DNA from 2 places in the Corynebacterium sp. 2571A genome. Region 2 is predicted to be linked to the other one. Evidence: predicted binding sites of a transcription regulator. Region 2 holds the regulator's gene; the other holds the start of a gene.
The links. The regulator LexA, encoded in region 2, represses DNA repair genes until DNA is damaged. The targets are predictions, from matches to a motif close to CGAACANNTGTTCG.
Positions count from the first base shown of each region.

Region 1: the regulator LexA is predicted to act here: its motif matches at 3,973-3,986, upstream of recA (recombinase RecA).

Region 1 is NZ_JASTTE010000002.1:625,270-634,400, reverse strand. It holds gene QQS53_RS06390 (Rv2732c family membrane protein) at 1-422, opposite strand, end outside; gene miaB (tRNA (N6-isopentenyl adenosine(37)-C2)-methylthiotransferase MiaB) at 447-1,967, opposite strand; gene recX (recombination regulator RecX) at 2,029-2,625, opposite strand; gene recA (recombinase RecA) at 2,630-3,778, opposite strand; gene QQS53_RS06370 (DUF3046 domain-containing protein) at 4,016-4,231, opposite strand; gene QQS53_RS06365 (biotin transporter BioY) at 4,406-4,993, shown strand; gene QQS53_RS06360 (energy-coupling factor ABC transporter ATP-binding protein) at 4,980-5,672, shown strand; gene QQS53_RS06355 (energy-coupling factor transporter transmembrane component T family protein) at 5,692-6,309, shown strand; gene QQS53_RS06350 (PspA/IM30 family protein) at 6,408-7,277, opposite strand; gene QQS53_RS06345 (helix-turn-helix domain-containing protein) at 7,388-7,729, opposite strand; gene QQS53_RS06340 (CinA family protein) at 7,766-8,281, opposite strand; gene pgsA (CDP-diacylglycerol--glycerol-3-phosphate 3-phosphatidyltransferase) at 8,274-8,819, opposite strand; gene QQS53_RS06330 (YciI family protein) at 9,076-9,131, shown strand, end outside.
Region 2 is NZ_JASTTE010000004.1:10,147-19,277, reverse strand. It holds gene QQS53_RS08790 (hypothetical protein) at 1-349, opposite strand, end outside; gene hrpA (ATP-dependent RNA helicase HrpA) at 513-4,451, shown strand; gene nrdR (transcriptional regulator NrdR) at 4,467-4,925, opposite strand; gene QQS53_RS08775 (hypothetical protein) at 5,046-5,492, opposite strand; gene lexA (transcriptional repressor LexA) at 5,748-6,452, shown strand; gene QQS53_RS08765 (DeoR/GlpR family DNA-binding transcription regulator) at 6,709-7,491, shown strand; gene ptsP (phosphoenolpyruvate--protein phosphotransferase) at 7,594-9,131, opposite strand, start outside.

The DNA.
Region 1 (9,131 bases), on a different contig from region 2:
CCGCGCACCCAGAACATGAACAACGAGACCGCGAAGGCCACCGTCGCCATCATCCAGCCGGCCAGGCCGAATGCGGCCCGGCGAGTAATCAGCGTCAGGGTGGTTAGCACGCCCACGCCCAGGGTCATCAGCACGGCGAAGACGTATTCCACGATGGAGATCTCCACCTCGCCGGACTGCCCGGTCAGGACCTGGAATCCGCGGGCCGGGCCCGCGTGCGGCAGCAGCAGGTAGGCCACGAACAGGGCCACGGCCACCCAGAGGGTGACGGTCTGGCCGCGCAGGTCCATCGTGCGCGCCGCGCGTTTTTCCGCCGCGGCGGCGGCCTGCTTCTCCTTGCTGTTTTCGATGTAGAGCAGCGATTCTGGCTGCTCTACTTCCGAACTGGAGGATGGCGTTTCCGGGCGATTTGAATCAGTCACAGTCTTCGACCTTACTCGGTTTGTTTAGCAGCACCCGCCGTTAGCGGATGCCGGGGTTTCGGCCGGCCGCCCCACCGACGGCAACCCTAGGCCGACGCCCACCGGCGCCGTGGTCGGGGTCTGCCCGGCGGCCGACATGTCGCCGGCCTTGGTGCGGCGGTGGGAGCTCACCCCGGCGTCGGCCACCAGGAAGAAGGATCCGGAATCCGTCACCGTGGTGTGCACGACGTCGCCGGGGCGGATGTCGTCCCGGATGTCGTTTCCGTCGCCGTCCACTGCGGCGAAGTGGACCAGGCGGCCGTCCCGGGCGCGCCCGGACAGGCGGTGGGTCTGGTCGTTCTTGCGCCCGCCGGTGGCCTGCACGAGCAGCTCCACGTCGGTGCCTACCAGCTGGGCGTTTTCCTCGGCCTGGATGGAGTCCTGCAGGGCCACCAGGCGCTCGAAGCGGTCCTGGACGACGTCCTTAGGGATTTGCTGTTCCATCTCCGCCGCCGGGGTGCCCGGCCGCGGGGAGTACTGGAACGTGAACGCGGAGCTAAACCGCGCCTTGCGTACCAACTCCATGGTCTCCTGGAAGTCCCCCTCGGTCTCGCCCGGGAAGCCGACGATGATGTCGGTAGTGATCGCCGCGTGCGGGATCTTCTCGCGGACCTCATCCAGGATGCGGAGGAATTTCTTCGTGCGGTAGGACCGGCGCATGTCTTTGAGCACCTTATCCGAGCCCGACTGGAGCGGCATGTGCAGCTGCGGGCAGACCGCCGGGGTCTCCGCCATGGCGTCGATGACGTCGGAGGTAAATTCCGCCGGGTGCGGGGAGGTAAAGCGCAGGCGCTCCAGGCCCTCGATCTGGCCCACCTGGCGCAAGAGCTTGGAAAACGCGTACTTGTCGCGCGGCAGTTCCGGGTCGGCGAAGTGGACGCCGTAGGCGTTGACGTTCTGGCCCAGCAGGGTCACCTCGGACACGCCCTGGTCGACCAGCGCCTGGACCTCGGCGAGGATGTCGCCGGGCCGGCGGTCCTCTTCCTTGCCGCGCAGCGAGGGCACGATGCAGAAGGTGCACGTGTTGTTGCAGCCCACGGAGATGGACACCCAACCGGAGTAGGCGGACTCGCGCTTGGCGGGCAGCACCGAGGGGAACGCCTCCAGCGCGTCGACGATTTCGATCTGCGCCTCGTCGTTATGGCGGGCGCGCTCCAGCAGCGTCGGCAGCGCAGACATGTTGTGGGTACCGAAAACAGCGTCCACCCACGGCGCGTTGGTCAAGACGGTGTCCTTGTCCTTCTGCGCCAGGCACCCGCCCACGGCGATCTGCATGCCGGGGTGGTTCTCCTTGGTCTTCTTCAGTGAGCCCAGGGTGCCGTAGAGACGCTTGTCGGCGTTCTCGCGCACCGCGCAGGTGTTGAAGACGATGAGATCCGGCTCCGCCTCCTGCGGGGCGGCCACGTAACCGGCGTCTTCCAGGAGGCCGGAGATACGCTCCGAGTCGTGCACGTTCATCTGGCAGCCGAACGTGCGCACCTCGTAGGTGCGCGGGTTTTCAGTCATGGGGTTAGTCACGACGGTTCATTTTAATGATCAACCAGGCCATGTCATAACCGCCCGGGGCCTAGGCTTCCAGCTCGGCCTCGCGCTCGGCCAGCGCCTTCTTCGCCAGATCCAGCGAGTCAGATTCCCGGAACCCGCGGCGGGCCAGCACACCCACGATGCGGCGTAGCGCCTTGTCCCGCTCGTGCCGATCCGCCGGCACGGCCTTCACGCCGCGGGCCTTCTTTTGCGCCAGCGACCAGGCCATGGCGCGCTCGTCGGCGGCGTCGATCTGCTCCAACGCCTCTTGGCGTTCCTCCGCACCCACGCCCTTGCGTTGCAGCTCCTGGTCCAGCACGCGGGCGGATTTCCCGCGGGCCTGGTGGCGCTGGCGCACCCACTCGCGGGCGAAGGCGGCGTCATCAACCAGCCCTACCCGGGACAAGTCATCCACAACGTCCGCGACGACCGCGGGATCGAATTCCAGCTTCTCCAGGCGCTGGGCGAGCTCATGCCGCGAGCGGGAGCGCTGGTCCAGCAGCCGCAAGGCGCGCTCGCGGACCTGGGACTTGGATTCCTCGGCTTCTTTATCGAAGAGATCGGTCTCCCCGCTGCCGCGCGCATAATCGTCCAAGGCGCGCTGCAGCTGCGCAATCTTGTCCGGCGATGGCTGCGGCATCTACCTAGTCCTGGTCGTCGTCGTCAAAGTCGACGTTCGGCACCAGGCCCACCGACTCATCCGTAAGGTCATCATCGGCACCCGGCACGTCCATGGCGACTTCCTCGTCCGCGTTGGCGGCGTCGGCACCCACGCCCAGCTTCTTGAAGATTTTCTTCTCGATCTCGTTGGCCAGGTCCTGGTTTTCCTTCAGGAAATTGCGGGCCTTCTCCTTGCCCTGCCCCAGCTGGTCGCCTTCGTAGGTGAACCAGGAGCCGGACTTCTTGATGAAGCCGTGCTCGACGCCCAAGTCGATGATGGAGGACTCACGGGAGATGCCCTCGCCGTACATGATGTCGAACTCCGCGATCTTGAACGGCGGGGAGACCTTGTTCTTGACGATCTTCATCTTGGTGCGGTTACCGATGGCGTCCTGGCCGTCCTTCAGGGTCTGGATGCGGCGGATGTCGCAGCGCACCGAGGCGTAGAACTTCAGGGCCTTACCGCCAGTGGTCGTCTCCGGGGAGCCGAACATGACGCCGATCTTTTCACGCAGCTGGTTAATGAAGATGGCGGTGGTGCCGGAGTTGTACAGCGCGCCGGTCATCTTACGCAGCGCCTGCGACATCAGGCGGGCCTGCAGGCCGACGTGGCTGTCGCCCATTTCGCCTTCGATTTCCGCCTTCGGCGTCAGCGCGGCCACGGAGTCCACCACGATGATGTCGATGGCACCGGAACGCACCAGCATGTCCGCGATCTCCAGCGCCTGCTCACCGGTATCCGGCTGGGAGACCAGCAGGTTGTCCGTGTCCACGCCCAGCAGGCGGGCGTATTCCGGGTCAAGAGCGTGCTCGGCGTCGATAAAGGCGGCAATGCCCCCGCCCTTCTGGGCCTCCGCAATGGCGTGCAGGGCCACCGTGGTCTTACCGGAAGACTCCGGGCCATAGATCTCCACCACGCGGCCGCGCGGGAAGCCGCCGATGCCCAGGGCGATATCAATGGCGGTGTTACCGGAGGAGATCGCCTGGATGGGCGGGCGGTTGTCATCGCCCAGGCGCATGACCGCGCCCTTGCCATAATCCTTTTCGATCATGGCCATCGCGGCGTCTAGCGCCTTCTTGCGGTCATCCGCGCTATTTCCGGTGGCTTTAGCGGACTTCTTCTTAGCAGCCATGGTTCTAACTCACCTTTTCTTCAACAAGTCTTTTGGGGCTTGAGTACTTAGAGCACTTCGCGTTTATAACTCAGCGCACGGATAAACCCGCGGCCTTAACTTTTAGACTCCGCCGGCTAGCCGGTGGGTTCCCGCGCGCTGGCGTTTACACCGTAAAACTTAAAACCGCCGACGGACACCGACCCCATAGTACACGCACGCCTGTTCGAATTTCGAATGCGGCACGCCGTCTGCAGATCATGTGGTCGGATAGTCCACGCCCAGTCGGCGCTCTTCCGGGACGCTGAAATCGTCACACAACCCGTCCCAGACTGTGCCCGGATCGACGCCGCGTTCGATAAGCGCGTCCGCGGTATCCCCGAATTCGGCCAGGACATGCGAATGGGAAATCCAGGCGGCCTTTTCGGCCCCGAATTCGTCCGTAATAAGCTGGGTGTACTCCGTCAAACGCATGCCCGCCATCCTACCGCGTTATATCCGCGGCCAACCAACCCGGCGGGCGGGATGAAAAACGTTTGCCTTCCTCACTATAAGGGGTGCTAACGGGGGTACCACTACCCTGCATGAACACCGTTCAAAAGTGCCAGTTTCCTGCAGAATATCAATTCGCTGCTAGGGTTTTCGGGCATGAAGAAGAATACTCTGGCCTCCGATCTGGCCTACGTGGCGGTCTTTACCGCCCTCGTCATTGTCCTCGCCTTTGTCTCCATCCCCGTCGGCACCGCCGGCGTCCCGATCGTTTTGCAAAACGCCGCCATCATCCTGGCCGGGCTCGTCCTGGGCGGCAAGCGCGGCCTGGCCGTCGGCCTGCTCTTCCTCTTCCTCGGACTAGCCCTGCCGGTACTGGCCGGCGGCGGCACCACGCTGCGCGCCCTGGCCGGCCCGACCGTGGGCTACATCATCGGATACGTGATCTCCCCGTGGGTCGCCGGCTCCATCGCCTACCGCGCCCCGCGCGCCAAGGGCGCCCGCATCGGCATCTTCATCCTGGCCGGCGTCGTGGCCCTGCTCATCCAGTACGTCTGCGGTGCTATCGGCCTGATGGTCCGCTCCGGCCTTTCGCTGACCGAGGCCACCGTGGCTCAGTTCGCCTTCGTCCCGGTGGACTCCGCGAAGCTCGTCGTCGCCATCATCATTGCCTACGGCGTGCACGCCGCCTTCCCGGATCTCATGGGCGCTACCAAGCGACGAGCTGACCGCCGTGCCAACAATTAAGTTCGACCACGTCGGCGTCACCTACGACGAGACCGAGGTCCTGCGCGACATCTGCCTGGAGCTTAACGAGCACCGTATCGGCATCATCGGCGCGAACGGCGGTGGCAAGTCCACCCTGACCCGTCTAATCAACGGACTGGGTGAGCCGACCAGCGGTACGGTGACGGTCGACGGACTCGACGTCGAAGACAACGGCAAGGAGCTGCGCAAGAAGATCGGTTTCGTCTTCTCCGATGCCGAAAACCAGATCGTCATGCCACAGGTGCGCGACGACGTCGCCTTCTCCCTGCGCCGCTTCAAGCTGTCGAAGGAGGAGCGCAACCGCCGCGTCGACGCCGCATTGGAGCGTTTCGGACTGACGGACCTAGCGGAGCAATCCCCGCACACCCTGTCGGGCGGGCAGAAGCAGATGCTGGCGCTAGCGGCCGTACTCGTCATCGACCCCACGCTGATCCTCGCTGACGAGCCCACGACCCTGCTGGACCTGCGCAACCGCGACCGCATCCGGCGCGAGTTTGCCAGCCTGGAGCAACAGCTCATCGTCGTCACGCACGACCTGGATTTCCTCAGCGACTTCGACCGGGTCATCTGCATTGACGACCACCAGGTCGCCGCCGACGGCCCGCCGGCGGAGGTCTTGAGCTTCTACCGCGACCTCATGGCAGCCCGCCCGCTCTAAGGCAAAGGAGTCAACGCTCGTGCGGCGCAAAAACATACCGCTGAATGTCTACGTCGATAAAGACACCATCGTTCACCGGCTCTCTCCCTCGGTGAAGCTGGCTATCATCATCGTCTTTATCTTGGTCACCAGCATCTTCATCAGGACCATCCCCTGGGCCCTAGCCGCGGCAATCGTAGGCGCTATCCCCTACGCCCTGGCCCAGGTCCCGCCGTCCATCATCGCCAGCCAGCTCACCCCGCCCTTGTTTATCCTCGTGCCGCTGGCGGCCTTCCAGTGGTGGTCGCGCGACTTCGAGTACGCGGCAGTGATGTTCTTGACCATCTTCGCGGCGATGGAGGTCGCCTTCCTGCTCACTCTCACCTCGACGGTGGACGAGATCATGGAGTCGATGGAGCGGACCCTTGCTCCCCTGGCGCGTTTCGGCCTGCCCGTGGAGACCATCAGCTTGGCGATGTCCCTGACTATCCGACTCATCCCGCTGATGTTCGAAACCGTCGGCGAGGTCTTGGACGCCCGCAAGGCCCGCGGAGCGAACATGTCCGTGATGGCCTTTGCCACCCCGGTGGTCATTCGCTCCATCCGCCGCGCCCAGGCAATGGGCGAGGCGCTGGCCGCCCGCGGCGTCGGCGATTAGGGCCAGCAACGCAGCAAGCCCCCAGCTTCCCTGTTCGGGATGGCTGGGGGTTGTGTCTGTCAGCGGGCGCTGATGCTAAGCACAGTAGCTAGTGCGGATTACTCACCGCGCAGCTCGCGCAGGCGGGCCTCCACGGCGTCGTTGCTGACCTCCGGCTGGGCTGCCTTGTCGGCGGCCGACTGGGCGTTGCCGCTGGTGCTCTGGCCGGACTCAATCTGCTGCTTCTTCTGGCCCGACTCGACCGGCTTGGAGTCGTTCATCTCGGCGCGGATCTGCTCCAGGCGGGAGTGGCCGGCCAGCTGCACGCCGGCCTGCTGGACTTCCTGCATGCGGGACTCGACGGAGTTCTCAGCCAGCTCGGCCTGCCCCAGAGCCTTGGAGTAGCGGCGCTCGATCTTGTCGCGGACGGCGTCCAGCGACGGGGTCGAGCCGTTGGACAGCTCGTTCATGCTGCTCAGCGACTCGGAGACCTTCTCCTGCATCTTGGCCTGCTCCAGCTGGCTCAGCAGCTTGGAGCGCTCCGCCACCTTCTCGCGCAGCGCCATAGCGTTGCGCTCGACAGCCTTCTTGGCCTGGTCTGCCTGCTGCAGGGCCTGGTCGTGCAGCTTCTTGGTGTCCTCGACGGACTGCTCCGCGGTCACCAGCTGCGCGGCGAAGGCCTCAGCGGCGTTTTCGTACTCGACCGCCTTGGTCTCGTCGCCGTCGGCGCGGGCCTTGTCGGCCAGCTGCAGGGCCTGCTTGGTGTTGCCCTGCAGCTTCTCGATCTCGCCCAGGCGGCGGTTCAGCTGCATTTCCAACTGGCGCTGGTTACCGATGACGGCCGCAGCCTGCTGGGACAGTTCCTGGTGCTGGCGCTGAGCGTCCTCGATGGCCTGCTCGATCTGGACCTTCGGATCGGCGTTTTCCTCAATCTTGGAGTCAAACAAAGCCATCAGGTACTTCCAGAGTTTGGAAAATGGGTTAGCCATGAGCCAAGGGCCTCTTTTCTTTAAACATATCGATTGCTCAGTAGTGCTTCGACCCACCATCGTAGCGAAAATAGCGGGCACACGCTGCCAATAGGCGGCGTCAAGGGGAGCTAAAGCTCGGAGGCAGCCGGGGCGGTCTGCGCCAGTTCTTCATCCACCGACGGCAGCGCCATGTAGCCGGCGGCCTCGATGAGTACGTCGGCCACCGACACGTCGAGCGCGCCGCAGACCGCCGCGAGCATCTCGGAGGAAACCTCCTTGCGGCCGCGCTCGAGCTCGGACAGGTAGCCCGGGGAGACGTGGGCGACCGCGGCGAGCTCGCGCAGAGTCACGGACTTGTCCGCGCGGAAAGCACGCAGGCTCAAGCCCAGGGCCTCCCGCAGCAGCGGCTCGTTCAACGGCGCGGCATGGGAGCGGGTGGGGGTATCCAGCAGTGCGGTAGTAGTGTTCATCACTAGTTCCAACGGCTCAGTAACGTACTTTGTTCCCTATCGGCGAGGAAAATTTCGAATCTTTTCCACAGCCACGGCAAGCGTGTCGGCCACTGCCCTGGCCCGAATCTCGTCTCGGGTACCCGAAAGGCCAGCACGACCACCCACTTGCCAGGAGTGCTGGGAGTCATCCGGGGCGGCAAGCCCCGCCCAGACCTCGCCAACCGCGTGCCCGTCCTGCGGGTCGGGCCCGGCCACGCCGGTCAAGGCCAAGCCCCAGTCGGCGCCGCACTGCGCCCGCGCCCCCGCGGCCATTGCCTCCGCCACTGGAGCGGAGATAACAGTGTGCTCCGCGATCAGCGCGGGGTCCACGCCGGCCAGCGTGGTCTTGAGTTCAGTGGCGTAGGTGACCAGTCCCCCGCGCAGGACCGCCGATGCCCCGGGCACCGTGGCGAGCGTGGCCGCGCCCAGCCCCGCGGTCAGGGACTCGCACCAGGCGACGGTCTCGCCGCGCTCCTTCAGTGCGGTCACCATCTCACGGGCGGCGGGGTTTGGGCCAGAAGGATTAGGCATTGTGCTTCCGGGCATCCGCCAGGTACTGCACGCCCGTGACAACCGTGACGGCCATGGCTAGGAGCATGACGGTCAGCGTCGGGATATTCATCCAGTCGGGCAACGGGCACAGATACATGGCTACAGCCAGTGACTGCAAAACGGTCTTGAGCTTGCCGCCCTTGGAGGCCGGGACCACCAGACCGCGTCGCAGCATGACCATGCGCCAGATAGTGATGCCGAACTCGCGCACCAGGATGACCACGGTGATCCACCACGGCAACACCCCGATGATATTCAGACAGACCAGCGCCGTGGTCATCAGCGCCTTGTCTGCAATCGGATCGGCAATCTTGCCGAAATCCGTGATGAGCCCCTTAGCCCGGGCGATGTCGCCGTCGAGCTTGTCCGTAATCATCAGCAGGACGAAGACAGCAAACGCCCACCACTGATGTTCAGCCAACACGAGCCAGGCAAAGAACGGAATGAAAAGGATTCGCAGGCTAGTCAGGATGTTGGGCAGGTTCCAATTGGAGGGCTTCTCCCCGCCGCGCTTCAAGCCCCCGCCACCGCTGTGCGCTGGGCCGGGGTTGGATGACCTAGTTCCTGGTTGACTCACGCCTACAATCTTACCTGCTTTAGATAGTTTCCTTTTCTGCCACGGCCCAAACGGGGCCCCACCGGACAATCAGCGAGGCGGACAAAGCCAAACCCCCGCTAGTTCAGGGAGCAAGTCTCGCCCAGGAATAGACCAGGAACCGATCTAGTCCGCAAGAAAACCGCCGGGGCGGGCGCTAAAAAACTAAGATGACAGCATGAAGTATTTCGCCACCTTTTACGACTACGCGCCCACCAACCCGCTCGTGTCGGA
Region 2 (9,131 bases):
CGACATTCCCGCCGGTGAGCAGGGAAATACCCATCGAGAGGATCGCCCCGGCCAAGCCCAGGGCCAGCGCCAGCGGCACCAGCGTCTTCCAGTTGCGGCCGAAGGCGGAAAAGCCCCACCCGATGGACCGGACCGCCTGCGGGCGCTCCGGCCCATGCAGGTAGCCGGCATTGCCACCGGCATAGCCCTGCCCGCCCGCGTAACCGTAGCCCGGGGCCTCATGCTCGCCGGGGTAAGCGGAGCCGAAATTCGGGTTGTCCTCCGGGTGGTTGGTCGGCTCGTAGCGCGGAAGGTCGCCGAAGGATTCGTTCGGCGACTGCCCGTCGCGCGGATCGTTCGGGGTGGTCATGGTGGGTCCTTTCTGACAATCATCAACTGAATGCGGCGGGAACTGGCTACCCAGTGACGGTATCATCCATCCGGCCTGCGCGTTCGACCTGTCCCGAAAGAGTGTCCCAATAGTTACCGGTTTGAGCCCTAGCCCGGCGCCATGAGTAGAATTAGCTGCGACAATGGCTAATACACACAAGGACCCGCAAGAACCCCGCGAGGCGCGCGACAACTCTCCCGCTGCGCCCAGCCGCGACGATCTTTACGCCCGGTTGACTAACGTGCGCAGCGCCGACGAGCGCTCGTTCCGGCGCCGCCTGAAAAAGGCGCGCTCCCCGCACGCGTTGTCGGCGATCTCCGCCGACATCGACGCCGCCGAAGAACGCGTGCGCAGCATCGACCGCCTGGTGCCGGAAATCGTCTACCCGGATAGCCTGCCGGTTAGCGCCCGCAAGGACGACATCGCGGAGGCAATCGACAACAACCAGGTGGTCATCATCGCCGGCGAGACCGGCTCCGGCAAGACCACCCAGATCCCGAAGATCTGCCTCGAGCTGGGCCGCGGCCGCCGCGGACTCATCGGCCACACGCAGCCGCGGCGCCTGGCGGCCCGCACGGTGGCCGAGCGGATCGCCGATGAGCTGGGACAGAAGATCGGGCAAACCGTCGGCTACGCCATCCGCTTCGACGACCAGGTCTCCAAGTCCACCGCCGTCAAGCTCATGACGGACGGCATCCTGCTGGCAGAGATGCAGCGCGATCGCTTCCTCAACGCCTACGACACCATCATCATCGACGAGGCCCACGAGCGCTCGCTGAATATCGACTTCCTTCTGGGCTACCTCAAGCGGCTGCTGCCCAAGCGCCCGGACCTGAAGGTGATCATTACCTCGGCGACCATCGATCCGGAGCGTTTCGCCCAACACTTCGCCAGCTCGGAGGGCCCCGCGCCCATCATCGAGGTCTCCGGCCGCACCTACCCCGTCGAGATCCGCTACCGGCCCCTGGAATTCGAGGCCGGCGGCAAGGTAATCGACCAGGATCCGCTGGACGGGCTCATCGAGGCCCTGACCGAGCTCATGGCCGAAGGCGACGGCGATATTTTGTGCTTTTTCCCCGGCGAGCGCGACATCCGCGACGCCATGGAGGTCATCGAGGCCAAGAAGTGGAAGGGCGTGGAGGTCGTTCCCCTCTTCGGCCGCCTGTCCAACCAGGAGCAGCACCGGGTCTTTAGCCCGCACTCGGGCCGGCGCATCGTGCTGTCCACCAACATCGCGGAGACCTCCCTGACGGTGCCCGGCATCCGCTACGTCGTGGACACCGGCACCGCGCGTATCTCGCGCTACTCCACGCGCACCAAGGTCCAGCGCCTGCCCATCGAGCCCATCTCGCAGGCCAGCGCAAACCAACGCTCCGGACGCTGCGGGCGTGTGGCCGACGGTATCGCCATCCGCTTGTACTCGGAGCAGGACTTCCTCTCCCGGCCGGAGTTCACGGACCCGGAGATCCTGCGCACCAACCTGGCCAGCGTCATCCTGCAGATGATTTCCCTGCGGCTGGGCGATATCTCCCGCTTCCCCTTCGTGCAGCCGCCGGCGGACAAGGCAGTGCGCGACGGTATCGCCCTGCTCAACGAACTCGGCGCCTTGGGCACGGCCGACGACAACGGACTGCCCACGCTGACCAAGACCGGCGCCACGCTGGCGCGCATCCCGGTGGATCCGCGCATGGCCCGGATGCTAGTGGAGGCCCACAAGCTGGGCTGCCTGCACGATGTCATCATCATCGTGGCGGCCATGACCATCCAGGACGTCCGCGAGCGCCCCTTAGAAAAGCAGGCCCAGGCCGACCAGGCGCACGCGCGGTTCAAGGACAAGACCTCGGATTTCTTAAGCCAGCTCAAGCTGTGGGACTACATCAAAGACTCCCGCAACGAAAAGTCCGGCAACGCCTTCCGCAAACAGATGAAGGCGGAATACCTGCACTACATGCGCATCCGCGAGTGGTTCGACCTGGTGCGCCAGCTGCGCGAGGTAGCCAAGCAGCTCAAGTGGACCGCGCAGGAATCCGGCAAGCGGGCCGATAACGCCATCCACCAGGCGCTGCTGTCCGGCTTGCTGTCCAATATCGGCGCCCGCGACGGCAACTCCAAGGAGTTCCACGGCGCCCGCAACACGCGTTTTATGGTCTTCCCCGGCTCCGCGCTGGCGAAGAAGCCGCCGGAGTTCGTCATGGCCGCCGAGCTGGTGGAGACCTCCCGGCTGTGGGCGCGCGATGTCGCCCAGATCGATCCCGCCTGGGTCGAGCGCTTGGCCTCCGGACTGCTCAAGCACAGCTATTCCGACCCGGTCTGGTCCACCAAGCGGGCCACGGCGATGGTCAAGCAGAAATCGACGCTCTACGGCGTGCCGGTGGTCCACGACCGCTCGGTGCCCTACCACCGCGTCGACCAGGCCGCGGCCCGGGACCTGTTCATCCGGCACGCGCTCATCGGCGGCGAGTGGAATACCCACCATTCCTTCTTCCACGACAACGTCGCCAAGCTCGACAAGGCGGCCGAGTACGAGGACAAAGCCCGCCGCCGCGGCCTGGTAGCGGACGAGGACGCCCTCTTTGCCTTCTACGACGAGCGCCTGCCCGCCAATATCACCAGCGGCAAGTACTTCGACTCCTGGTGGAAGAAGGAGCACCGCGCCCACCCCGCGCTGCTGGACTTCGATCCGAAAGCGCTGGTCAATGACGACGATAACCGCGTGACCGAGGAGGACTTCCCCGATACCTGGCGCGCCGGCGACGTGGAGCTGGACCTGTCGTACCACTTCAGCCCCGGCGATCCCATGGACGGCGTGACCATCCAGGTGCCGGTGCCCATGCTGGCCGGCCTGGACACGACCGGCTTCGATTGGCTGGTGCCGGGCCTGCGCTTAGAGCTGGTCACCGAGCTCATCCGCAGCCTGCCGAAGGCCCTGCGGCGCACGGTGGTGCCCGCCCCGGAGTTCGCGGAGCGCGCCCTGGACAAGCTGGTCCCCTACGCGAGCCCGATCACGGAGCAGCTCGCCGATGTCCTGCGCGAGCTCGGCGGCCAAGGCATCAACGCCGTGGATTTCCGCCCGCAGACGCTGCCCGACCACCTCTGCATGAACTACGCGGCCATCGATAAGCGGGGCAAGGTCATCGACTCCGACCGCGATCTTTCCGCGCTGGTGCACCGCCAGGCCGGCTCCATCCGCTCCTCCGTGGCCAAGGCCAGCCGCACCTCCTCCTCACCCGCGGTAAAGGAATGGCGCGCCGATAACCTGGGCGACATCGACGACGAGATCCGCACCACGGTGGACGGCCACGAGGTCACCGCCTACCCGGCGCTGGTCGCCACGAAGGACGGAGTCGAGGTCAAGGTCCACCCCACCAAGGCCGCGGCCGATGCCGCCATGCTGACCACGACGCTGACCTTGCTCATGCGCGAGATCACCGTCAACCCGCGCCCCATGGTCAAGGGCCTGCCCTTGCAGCAACGCGTGGCCATCGACAACTACCCGCACGGCGGCGCCGAGGGCCTGGTCTCCGACGCCCGCGTGGCCGCCATCCGCGATCTCATGCTGGAGGCCGGCGGCCCGGTGCGCTCCCCGGAGGAATTCGACCAGCTGCGCAAAAAGGTTGCCCCGGCGGTTCCCGGGCGCGTGCGGCAGATGGTCGTCGCCATCGCCCCGGGCCTGGTCGAATACGGCCGCGTCACCCACGAGCTCAACAAGTGGACCGGCCCGGCCATTGACGACATTCGCGCCCAGCTGGATTTCCTGCTTCCCCCGCAGGCGATCACGAAAAACGGCATCGAGCACCTGCGGCACCTGCCGCGCTACCTGCAGGCCGTGCGCATCCGCTTGGAGGAGATGAACCTGGATCCGGACAAGGACGCGGACCGCCAGGCCGAGGTCGAAGAGGCCAAGGCCTACCTCAACAATCGCCTGCGTTCCCTGCCGGCCGGCCGCTCCAAGACCAAGGCGGTGCGCGAGATCTACTGGATGATCGAGGAACTCCGGGTCTCCCTGTTCGCCCAGCGCCTCGGCACCGCGCACGCGGTGTCCCTGCGGCGCATCCAAAAGGCGGTCGATAAGCTAGCCTAGCGCGGCAGCGGGAGCCTAAAAACTGCTGCGGTCGCGGCGCTTCATCAGGCGGATCTCCGACTCGAAATCGTCCGCGCTGTCGAAGGACTTATACACGGAGGCAAAGCGCAGGTACGCCACCTCATCGAGGTCGCGCAGCGGGTCGAGGATGGCAAGGCCAATATCGTTGGCGTTGATCTGGGAGCTGCCGTGGCTGCGCACGGTCTCCTCCACCTCCTGGGCTAGGCGCTTGAGCGCGTCGTCTGAGACGTCGCGGCCCTGGCAGGCGCGGCGCACGCCGCGGATCAGCTTGTCGCGGCTGAAGGGCTCGGACAGCCCGTTGCGCTTAACCACGGACAGCACCGCCTTTTCGACCGTGGTGAAACGGCCCCGGCACGAAGAACACTCGCGCCGGCGGCGGATGGACGCACCCGCGTCAACGACGCGGGAATCAATAACGCGTGACTGCTCGTGGTGACAAAATGGGCAATACAATGTGGCTCGCTCCCCGTATCTTTCTAGCTTTCCGGCTCAATCCGCCACCGCAGATAAAGCGGATGCGCTACCAGTCTACTGCGCCGGAGCGCGCCTCAACCGGCCGGGCGAGCCCGCCTACTAGTTCAGGGTCGCCTGCTGGGTCACGGCGCTGTCCGTCGTGCCCAGGGAACCGGCCGCATCCGTGCCGTCGACCAGGCCCATGCCCGCCGCCAACGTGCCCAGGAAGACGGCGAATCCGAACACAGCACCGAGCGCGTAGTTGCCCTTCTGGCGCGCCTGCTCAGTAACGGCGCCGCGCGGCTGCCCTGCGAAATCCTCGGCACTCAACGCGGGCTGCGAACGACGGTCTGTTCGATTATCTAGCGTGAGGGTTCGAGAATAACGCTCACTCGTGCCGGCCGGCCCGCCTCCCGGCCAGCCGGCGTTGGGGTTGCGGTTTCCGGAAAAGGGGGCGGAAGGCTCCCACACCGCGGCCGCGGGGACCACGGAAGGCGCGAGGGCGCCGGAGCGGTAAGCTGCATGTTCGGTGTTAGCAATACGGCGGTCATCAAATGCGAGAGTCATAGTAATCTTTCCTTTCTTGGTGCCACCGAGTCTAAATCTGGACCCCGACATGGCGCCGGCTTTTCTTCGTTCGAATGTTCGAATTAGGTTCTGTGTTCGATTTATAGCAGGCTTCCCAGAGTTTGTCTAGCGCGCGGTCGAAGATCTCGAACATTTGTACTTTTCGTGCTAGAAATGAAGGTAGGAATTTACGCGGGCCCGCAGTGCCTGTGACCGACTATCCGACCTGCCAACCAACTTGGAGAGTTAAAGACCATGGCCCGACCCAGCAAATCCTCACAGAAGCCCACCCTGGACTCCTTGAGTGCCCGCCAGCGGCGCATCCTCGAGGTCATTCACGACGCCGTGCTCCTGCGCGGCTACCCGCCGAGCATCCGCGAGATCGGTGACGCGGCCGGCCTCCAGTCCACCTCCTCGGTGGCCTATCAGCTCAAGCAGCTGGAGGAAAAGGGCTTCCTGCGGCGCGATCCCAACAAGCCGCGTGCGGTCGACGTTCGCCACCTCAACACTGAGAAGGAAGACGCGAAGGCCGAGAAGGCCAGCAAGTCCGCCGAGCTCCCCCAGACCCCGCCGGACGCGGGCCAGGTCAGCTACATCCCCGTCGTCGGGCGCATTGCCGCCGGGACCCCCATCACGGCCGAAGAAAACATCGACACCTATTACCCCATGCCGGACGAGGTCGTCGGCGGCGGGGACCTCTACATGCTGCAGGTCGTAGGCGACTCCATGCGGGACGCCGGCATCCTCGACGGGGATTGGGTCATCGTTCGCTCGCAGTCCACGGCCGAGGAAGGCGACTTCGTCGCGGCCCTACTGGACGGCGAGGAGGCAACCGTCAAGGAATTCCACCGCGACTCCACCGGCGTCTGGCTGCTGCCGCACAATGACGCTTACTCCCCCATCAACGGGGACGAATCAGAAATCATGGGCAAGGTCGTCTCCGTGATGCGCAAGCTTTAATTCCCCGGAACATCCCGCGTTATTCCCCCTTTCTGAGGTAATCAGGCATGCAAAATCTCACGCCGTGTGTGTGATCCCGGGTCCGGTTTGTCCGATCTACCTCAAGAGATACCCAAGCAGCCCAAGAATCGGGCGCTTGGGTTGTTCTGTTTGTGTTTGCCCACGCGGTTTTTCTGAGACAATTTGAGTAGACCCATTTCACCGTGTGCGCTAACCCATCAGCGTGCGTACCCACGGACCGAGGAGAACTACCCCCATGTATGCAGAAGAACGCCGTCGGCAGATTGCGTCCCTCACCGCCGTCGAGGGACGCGTCAATGTCACGGAACTCTCCCACAAATTCAACGTCACCGCAGAAACCATTCGCCGCGACTTGGCCGTTTTGGACCGGGAAGGCGTGGTGCACCGCGTCCACGGCGGCGCGGTGGCCTCGCAGACCTTCCAGACCGCCGAGTTCACCCTCGACACGCGCTCGCGCTCGGCCACGGGGGCAAAGTCCGCGATCGCCGAGGCCGCCCTCGAGTTCCTCCCCGAGACCCCAGGCAGCATCTTCTTGGACGCCGGCACCACCACGAATGCCTTAAGCGACCTGATCGCCGCCAGCCCGCTGGCCAACCAGCTGTCCATCGTGTCCAACAGCTTGCCCATTGCCCTGTCCCTGGCTAATAACGGCATCAAGGACGTCCAGCTGCTGGGCGGTACGGTACGCGGCATTACCCAGGCGGTAGTCGGTGACACCGCCCTGCGCACCATGGCGCTGCTGCGCGCCGACGTCGCCTTCATCGGCACCAACGCCCTGACCCTGGACCACGGCCTGTCCACGGCGGACGCGCAGGAGGCGGCCATCAAGGCCGCGTTCGTCACCAACGCCCGCAAGGTCGTTGTCCTGTGCGACTCTTCCAAGCTGGGCAACGACTATTTGGTCAGCTTTGCCAAGATCTCCGACATCGACGTCGTCATCACGGACTCGGCGGCACCGCAAAGCTTCGTCGACGCGCTACGCGAGCGCGAAATCACGGTCGTCACCGCCGACGCTTAAAGAAGGGCCTTTCCCTCCCTTCCCCCACATACCAAACACCCGGCGCAGGCCCGCAACTTGAAAAGCGGGGCCTGGGCCGGGTGTGATGTTTTTCGGCGGCGTTTAGTTGTCCGCCGCGGGGCGGGAGAATTCCTCGATGAGCTCGCGGACCTTCTCGCGGGCCTCAGAGGGGCCTTCGCAGGACACGGCCGCTGCTGCGATCTTCTGGCAGTCCTCAAAGCTCAGCTCGGCTAGCTGCGCGCCCACGCCGGCAACGGCGGTCGAGGCGGCCGACAGGGAGTTAACGCCCAGGCCGGTGAGCACCGCGGCGAGCATCGGATCCGCGGCGGCCTCGCCGCAGACGCCGACGGGGACGTTGTTGTCGCCGCCGACCACGCAGGTGTGCTGGATAAGCCGCAGCACGGCCGGCTGCCACGGGTCGGTCAGGTACGCCAGCTGCGGCGACAGGCGGTCCGCGGCCATGGTGTACTGGGTCAGGTCGTTCGTGCCGATGGACACGAAGTCGAGGTGCGGCATGATGGTGTCTGCCATCAGGGCGGCGGCGGGGACCTCAATCATCGCGCCCGGAATCAGGTTGCGCTCCCGGCACAGGCCGGCGAACCAACGGGCCTCGTTCGCGGTAGCCACCATCGGCGCCATGACCCAGGTCTGCGCGCCTTCCGGGCGCTGCTCGGCGGCCTGGGCGATGGCGTCCAACTGCCGGGTCAGCAGCGACTCGTTGTCGCGGGCGATACGCAGGCCGCGCACGCCGAGCGCCGGGTTCTCCTCGTCATCGAGGGTGGCGTAGCTAATAGGCTTGTCCGAGCCGGCGTCCAGGGTGCGCACGACGACCTTGCGGTCGCCGAAGGCGTTGAAGACCTTGGCGTAAATTTGGGCCTGCTCGTCGACACTCGGCTCCTCCGAAGCGTTGAGGAAGGACAGCTCGGTGCGGTACAGGCCCACGCCCTCGGCCTGGGTGCCGGCCGCCAGCCGCGCGGCGTTGCCGTCGGCGACGTTGGCCAGCAGCTGCACGCGGTAGCCGTCGTTGGTTTGCGCCGGGCCTTCCCACTGGGCGATCTTGGCGGCCTTGGCCTGGTATTCGGCCACGGCGGCCCGCGAGCTTTCGGAGTCCGCGCCGGTCTCGACCAGCCCGCGGGAACCGTCCACGAACAGCCACTGCCCTGCGGAAAGCTCGCGCAGCTTCGCGCCCGTGGCCACTATGCACGGGATGTCCAGCTGGCGCGCGATGATGGCGGTGTGGCTGGTGGGCCCGCCCAGCTCGGTCACCAGGGCCTTGATCCGGTCGATGTCCAGCGTCGCGGTATCCGCCGGCGCCAGGTCGTCGGCCAGGAGCACGGCCTCGCCCTCGACGTAGGGCAGGCCCGGCTCGTCCTCGCCGCGCAGCTCCGCGATGACGCGATCGCGCACGTCCTTCAGGTCCGTCGTGCGCTCGGCCATGACGCCGCCGGCGGATTCGAACATCGAGACAAACTTGTCCGTGGCGGCGACGACCGCGTATTCCGCGCCATTGCCGCCGCGCACGTTCTTGCGCACCGTCTTGTGCCAGCCCTTGTCCCGCGCCATCGAGGCAGTGGCCTTCAGGACCTCCGCCGCGTGGCCCTCAGCGCTTGCCGCCCGGCCCTCGAGGCGCTGCGCGACGG